DNA from 2 places in the Terribacillus sp. AE2B 122 genome. Region 1 is predicted to be linked to the other one. Evidence: riboswitches for the same ligand, from Rfam matches in the RefSeq annotation. Region 1 holds a riboswitch; the other holds the start of a gene.

Evidence for each region. Region 1 has a riboswitch for S-adenosylmethionine ahead of AE2B122_RS06065 (LLM class flavin-dependent oxidoreductase). Riboswitches for the same ligand answer to the same signal wherever they lie in the genome.
Region 2: another riboswitch for S-adenosylmethionine. It lies ahead of metX (homoserine O-acetyltransferase); the one in region 1 lies ahead of AE2B122_RS06065 (LLM class flavin-dependent oxidoreductase).

Annotation. Positions count from the first base shown of each region.
Region 1 covers NZ_LR700943.1:151,619-155,095, reverse strand. The annotation lists gene AE2B122_RS06075 (aminopeptidase) at 1-542, shown strand, start outside; gene AE2B122_RS06070 (NUDIX domain-containing protein) at 581-1,171, opposite strand; gene AE2B122_RS06065 (LLM class flavin-dependent oxidoreductase) at 1,246-2,265, opposite strand; SAM riboswitch class I at 2,369-2,480, opposite strand; gene AE2B122_RS06060 (LLM class flavin-dependent oxidoreductase) at 2,544-3,477, opposite strand, start outside.
Region 2 covers NZ_LR700943.1:592,549-596,025, forward strand. The annotation lists gene AE2B122_RS08130 (P-II family nitrogen regulator) at 31-381, opposite strand; gene AE2B122_RS08135 (ammonium transporter) at 402-1,613, opposite strand; SAM riboswitch class I at 2,269-2,379, shown strand; gene metX (homoserine O-acetyltransferase) at 2,455-3,477, shown strand, end outside.

The DNA of each region.
Region 1 (3,477 bases):
GCGCCGAATTTATGAAAGAAGATGGCTCTACATATATCCCGAATCTCCCTACAGAAGAAGTATTTACCATTCCTGTAAAGACAGGAGTAAACGGAACAGTTAGCAGCACAAAACCATTGAATTATGCAGGAACTTTGCTAGAGAACTTCTCCCTTACCTTTGAGAAAGGAAAAGTGGTAGACTTCACAGCGGAAAAAGGCTATGAAACATTGAAGAATTTGCTTGAAACAGACGAAGGGGCACAATTCCTTGGAGAGGTTGCGCTAGTACCGCACCAGTCGCCTATTTCTCAGTCTGGGATCGTGTTCAATAATACTTTATTCGATGAGAATGCTTCCTGTCATTTGGCTCTTGGCCAAGCGATTGGCATGTGCGTAAAGGATGCTCGCAATAAATCAAAAGAAGAATTTATGGAAATAGGCTTTAACTACAGTCTGACCCATGTTGATTTCATGGTTGGTTCCGGAGAATTATCCATCACAGGCGAAACGCCAGATGGAACAACTGAAGCTATCTTCGAAAATGGAAACTGGGCTTTTTAAAGACACAGAAAAGGAGCAGCGTAACGCTGCTCCTTTTGCTATGTACGGCAAATCATGAGTACTTCTCGGTAATAGCCAAGCTGATGAGGACACAGTTCATCATTCGCTACATCGATCCGCTGACGTGGAGCTCCTGCAACAACTTCCGCTTCTACGCTTGCCGCTTTTCCCTCGACGAGCTTTTCCAAATCATTTACACGCATCCGTACGATTTGTAGCACTTCTTCGTTTAAAAGAATATCTGGCAGTTCCTCTAAGTAGTAGAAGAATTGGTGACAGAACTCCCGATCGACTAAATTTTTGGCGAATAATTCTTCTTGAATGATTCCTTTATAAAAAAGATCGCTCTCTTGAAGCATAACACCCAATTCTTCCTGCACTTCACGTAAGCCTCCGACCACAGGCGTTTCGCCGCTTTCCAGATGACCAGCTGCGGTAATGTCGTATTTCCCGGGAAATTCACTTTTATTGAAAGAACGTTGCTGTAGATAAATGTATAGTTCTGTACCATCATGTTCTATAAACCAGCAGTGGAAAGTCTCATGCCAGTCTCCATCACGATGGACTTCCTCTCTTTCTTTCACCCCAAGCTCCCGATGCTGCTCATCGAAAATCGTCAATAGCTCCATGTTTTGCCCCCATACTTATTCCTTTTTTACTAATGTAAGCGATATCTTCAGGCTTGTCTACCGTATATTTCCAATCAGATCGAGTTATCGCGCATTTCCTCGACTAGTGGCATGATTTCGTTCGCGAACCGCACCATCTCCTGCATATGCGGCGAAAACTGAAGCAGCAAAAGACTGACACCAGCGTGCTCGTATGCAAGTATCCGCTGTGCAATTTGTAACGGGGTACCAACCAGATGCGGCCGAAGCCCTCTTGCAGAAACAGCATCATCGCTAATTTTGCTTTTTTGTGCCAGCTCTTCCTCTGTTACATATGATTCGTAATCTCCGCCGGTAATTCTTTCCCATTCCTGGTAGGCTTCTTCCTCCGTTTCACGGCAAATGACATAAGCTGTCATACCGAATTCGGTAAATGGAGATTTGCCAGCTGCCTCACGACGAATCTGCATATCAGCGATCATACTGGCCACTTCCTGTACAGAGCCGCCTTTCATTACATATGCATCACATGTCTCGGCAATTGTCTGCCGTAAATAGTCGCTTTCTCCACCAGCATATAATGGCGAAATCTCTTTGGTCTTGCCTGCCGGTAAATAATCGACATGCTGTACTTGATAGTACAAGCCATCATATGTGTAACTGCTAGCTGTCCAAACTCCGCGCAGCACTTCAAAGAATTCCTCTGTTTGCATATAGAAATCCTCTGATCCTGCAATATCACCATCTAGGCGTTTTTGCTCCTCTTCACGTAAGAAAGAAACGACCGCTAGTGAAAAACGGCTATTACTAATCTGATCAATCATTACTGCCTGTCTCGCTGCTTCCACAGGCTGATCGATGCTTGGCCGGACTGCTGCCATAATGTGCAATTTATCGGTTGCCTCCGCAATAGCGCCAGCAGCTTCCCAAAAGTTCAGCTGCTGACCGGCATTTTTTCCTTGGTATAGGTAGGTGTCTGGCAGGAAGACCGCATCGAATCCTAAGTTTTCAGCCGTATGCGCAGTTTCCTTCACATCTGACAGGCTAAGCGGTCCTCCATCTTCCACATGACGCAGCCAGCTGCTTGAAACTGGCTGCCAGTATGCATATTTCATTGTTATTACTCCTTTTGCACATAGGAAATCCTACCGAACGACACATCGATTCTACTAAAAAAGCTTCTTCGATGAGAAGAAGCTCTGTATTGCAGCCGTCGTCATCTTATCACGCAGCTTTTGCTGCAGGTCGTAGCACCTTCCTGCAGGACTGCCCTCCTACAGTGGGTTGCCGGGCTTCATCGGGCCTTTCCCTCCACCACTCGTTATAAGATTTCTTATGAATTGTACTTCCTACTATACCAGATTAGCAGTGTCTGATTCAAACAGAATAACTGCTATTGCTTACGCTGATGTGCCTCCATCAAAAGACGGTACCCATCTTGTCTTGCTTTCTCTTCATAAACTGGACTGGTGAGCATGAACTCAACTTCCCCGCCGTAATAGTCTTCCAGCTCTTCAAGCTGCTGCAGCACCTCAGTTGGTGTCCCAATTACCATGGTAGGACGATTGTCCTCAAGACGCTCTTTTTCATAAGGAGACATTTTGTAGTCTGCTGCCTTATCCGGGCGCAGCATCCCTTTGACTGGTCTCCCTTGTTCCTGAAGCAGCGATGCAACTTCATGACTTTTCGCCAGCGCTTGTGCAGCTGCTGTCGTCTCCGCACAGAATAAAAACAGACTTACCATCATTTGCGGCTGATGCTTCCCTTCTTGGAAGGCTTTCTGATACACATCCAGCACTGCTGCATCTTTATCTCCACGTATGAATTGGGCATAAGCAAACCCGATTCCATGATATGCAGCAAGACCAGCGCTGCCTGCGCTTCCGCCAAGGAGCCAGACAGACGGAGCAGTGTTAATGTTCGGCATCGCTACCAGATCTCCGAAGCGATGCTTTTCTTCTTTTCTTATATCCAAATAATGAAGCAAATCACGTATTTGCCGATCATACCAATCCTCCGGTACAGCCTTATGCTCCTGCAGTGCCCTTTTTGCGGCTGGCATACCGCCAGGAGCCCTCCCGATCCCAAGGTCGATCCTTCCTGGATGAAGTGCTTCGAGCAATCTTGCATTTTCAGCCACTTTATACGCACTATAATGAGGCAGCATAACACCGCCTGATCCGATACGGATGCGGGATGTTTTGGCAGCAAGATGCCCCATCAGAAGCTCTGGACTGCTATGAGCCAAGCTGCCAGCGTGATGTTCGGACACCCAAAAGCGCGTATACCCAAGCTGATCAGCGAGCTCTGCCAGCCGCACTGTTTCT
Region 2 (3,477 bases), 440 kb from region 1:
GAAAAAGCGCCCCTAAAAGGAGCGCTTTTCTTATAAGGCAGCAGGGCCTTGTTTTCCTGTATTAATATCAATCGTTTGTTGGATAGGATAGACGAATATCTTTCCGTCACCAGCTTTCCCAGTATGGAGTGCACTAGTAGCTGCTTTGATGACATCATCGACTGGAACTGCACTGACGACAATCTCAATCTTAAGCCGATCGAATACATTCTGCACTTTCTTGACACCGCGGTATAGCTCTGTGTAGCCTTCCTCTAGACCGCATCCTTGTACATGGGAGAAAGTCATGCCTGATACTCCGATTTCAGCCATTTTCATTTTGAATGCTTCAAGATCTGCTGAGTTCCTAGTGATAATCTCAACCTTGAACATGTCACTCATATACCGTTCCTCCTTATAGTTTAATCCTGGTAAGCGCGCTCGCCGTGCATTGTCAGATCCAAACCTTTTGCTTCTTCATCATCTGTAGCACGTGCTTTGAAGATGAGGTTGACGATTGTAATCAGGATAAATGTCACCACGCCGACAAAGGCGAATGTCGCGATGATGGCAACTACCTGTCTCCATAATAAATCAATACCGCCGCCGTAGAAAAGACCGTTGTGCTCAACAATTGCATTAATGGAATCGCTAGCGAACAAGCCAGTTGCGATGCCGCCCCACGTACCGCCGATAGCGTGCAGACCAAAGGCATCTAGTGCGTCATCGTAACCAAGCTTTTGTTTCAGCCAGCCAACGCCCCAGAAACAAACGATACCGCCAATGAAACCGATAGGAATGCTTGCAATTGGAGAGACGAAACCTGCAGCAGGAGTGATTGCTACAAGACCGGCAATCGCACCGGATACCGCTCCCAATAGTGTCGGCTTTTTGTTGACGACCCATTCAATAATCATCCAGCCTAGTACACCAGAAGCAGCTGCAGTATTCGTATTGATGAAGGCATACATTGCTACATCATCGAAAGCAAGCTCACTACCGACGTTGAATCCGAACCAGCCGAACCAAAGCAAAGCGCCGCCAATCAAGGTGAAGATCAGGTTATGCGGTGCAGTTGAGCCGGCGTTTTTTCGTTTGCCAATGACGATGGCAACAACCAAACCTGCAAGACCGGAAGAAATGTGAACAACGTTTCCGCCTGCGAAATCGAGTGCGCCCATTTCCGCAATCCAGCCGCCGCCCCATACCCAGTGTGCAAGCGGGGAGTAGACGATAAGGACCCATAAAACTGTAAATAAGATGAATGCAGGAAAACGAATACGTTCTGCATAAGCGCCAGACACGATTGCAGTTGTCAGAATCGCGAATGTCATTTGGAACATCATGAATAAATTGAATGGAATAGTGTGTCCTTCAGCCGGCTCGAAACCGACATTAGTAAGCCCGAAGAAATCCAAGCCTCCAATAATTCCGTTACCTGGTGAGAACGCCAGGGAAAAGCCAATGATAATCCAGATGATCGACACAATTGCCATTGTCGTAAAGCTGTGCATCGCTGTGCTCAGCACGTTCTTACTTCTTACTAACCCGCCGTAGAAGAGTGCGAGTGCTGGTGTCATCAACCATACTAAGACGGTTGCGACAAACATGAATACCGTATTAGCCATATCCATTTTCTCTACCCCCTGTGTTTATCTTTAATTGTTTGAAAATTTAAATCTTTATTCATTATATAAGTGCCACGCAAAAAAATGTAACAAACTTGTCAGGTTATCTTACGTGAATATTTCTGACCAACTCATGTAAGTGTTTTCAGGGCTTTTGTCATGAAGCGTTACCTAAAACAGGACAGAATTTATGGCAAATGGGAAATTTGGGGTGGTTTGTACTTCTTTGCAACGGGAATAGATAGATAGCTGCGAAGATGTCCTGTATCGGAAGTTTGACAATAATTGTAAAGCATGATAAGATAGTTAACGTATTCGATGTTTGAGTAACTTTATCGAATATCATTGGCATTCTGCTATAGTTTTAATTAGAAGTACTTATTCAGACTGGAGCGGCCTAGGAGCCGTGAGGATGCAATAGAGGTAGGGATTGCATCGTTTAAGTGTAAACTACCATGTGGAACAAGTACCGCGGCAAGGGGATGTATTAGGTATCCTCTACTTACAATAGAAAAGTTACATTTTAGCCCCGCATTGGCATTCGCTGATGCGGGGCGTCCAAATTTCTAGGGATATTTACAGCGTAAATGGAAATTTCAGAATTTATAGTTGACTGATAATTTAACCCATGCTACAATCCTGTTAACAAATAAATAGCAAGCTCTTATCAAGAGAGGCGGAGGGACTGGCCCGACGATGCCCGGCAACCTGCAAGCAGAAATGCTTATAAGGTGCTAATTCCTGAAAGTGCGTATGCACTTTAAGATGAGAGAGACAAGTCGGTACATATTGCCACCCTGTCCTCTCAGGGTGGCTTTTTTATTTGAGGGGAGGAAGCGTACGGAACATGGAGTCAGAACAGTCATACCAAACCGGCAAACTTCTCATAGGTGATATCGAGCTTGAATCAGGTGAGATCCTTTCAAAAGTGGAAGTAGCTTATGAAAGAAGCGGTCCTGAATCAGGAGAAACGGTGCTTATCTGCCATGCGCTGACAGGAGATCAATTTGCGGCCGGTACTGGTACAAATCCAGGCTGGTGGAGCGGATTGCTGCAGCCAGGAGGGTTTATCGACACCAGCCGGTATAAAATAATTACATTCAATGTGCTGGGTGGCTGCAATGGCACAACATGCGCCTTATCGGCAGATCCAGTTTCAGGTGATAGGTATGCGGCTGCTTTTCCAGCTATTACGATCCGTGACATGGTTTCAGTTCAGCGCATTGCGTTGAAGAAACTAGGAATCTCTCATTTGAGAGCTGTGATCGGCGGATCATTAGGTGGAATGCAAGTACTAGAATGGGGTGTCATGTACCCGGATTTCATGGATGTACTGATCCCTTTGGCGGCAACTCCTTACGTAAGTGATTATGCAATTGCCTATAATCACTTAGCCAAGACAGCTATCACTTCCGATCACAATTGGAACAATGGTAATTACACAGCAGATAAACCACCTGCCGCTGGTCTCGGACTTGCAAGGATGGTAGGAATGCTTACTTACCGTTCCGATCACCAATATAATGAACGCTTCCGCCGCGCTGCATCCCGCAGGGACGATGCGGCATATGAAGTGGAATCATATTTGAACTACCAAGGAGAGAAGCTCGTCAATCGCTTTGATGCCAATTGTTATATGACTTTATTAGAGGCGATGAACAGTCATGATATCGGCAGGGGAAGAGGAGGATGGCAGTCTGCCGCTCAAAGTATAAAGGCAATTGTACTGACATTCGGCTTCTCCAGAGATTTGCTGTTTCCGCCTGAAGAGATTGAACGCTTTGCAGCAGCAGTTCCGGGTGCCCGTCATGTAGACGTTAAAACAATCTATGGACACGATGGCTTCCTGCTCGAATTTGAAAAATGGGGA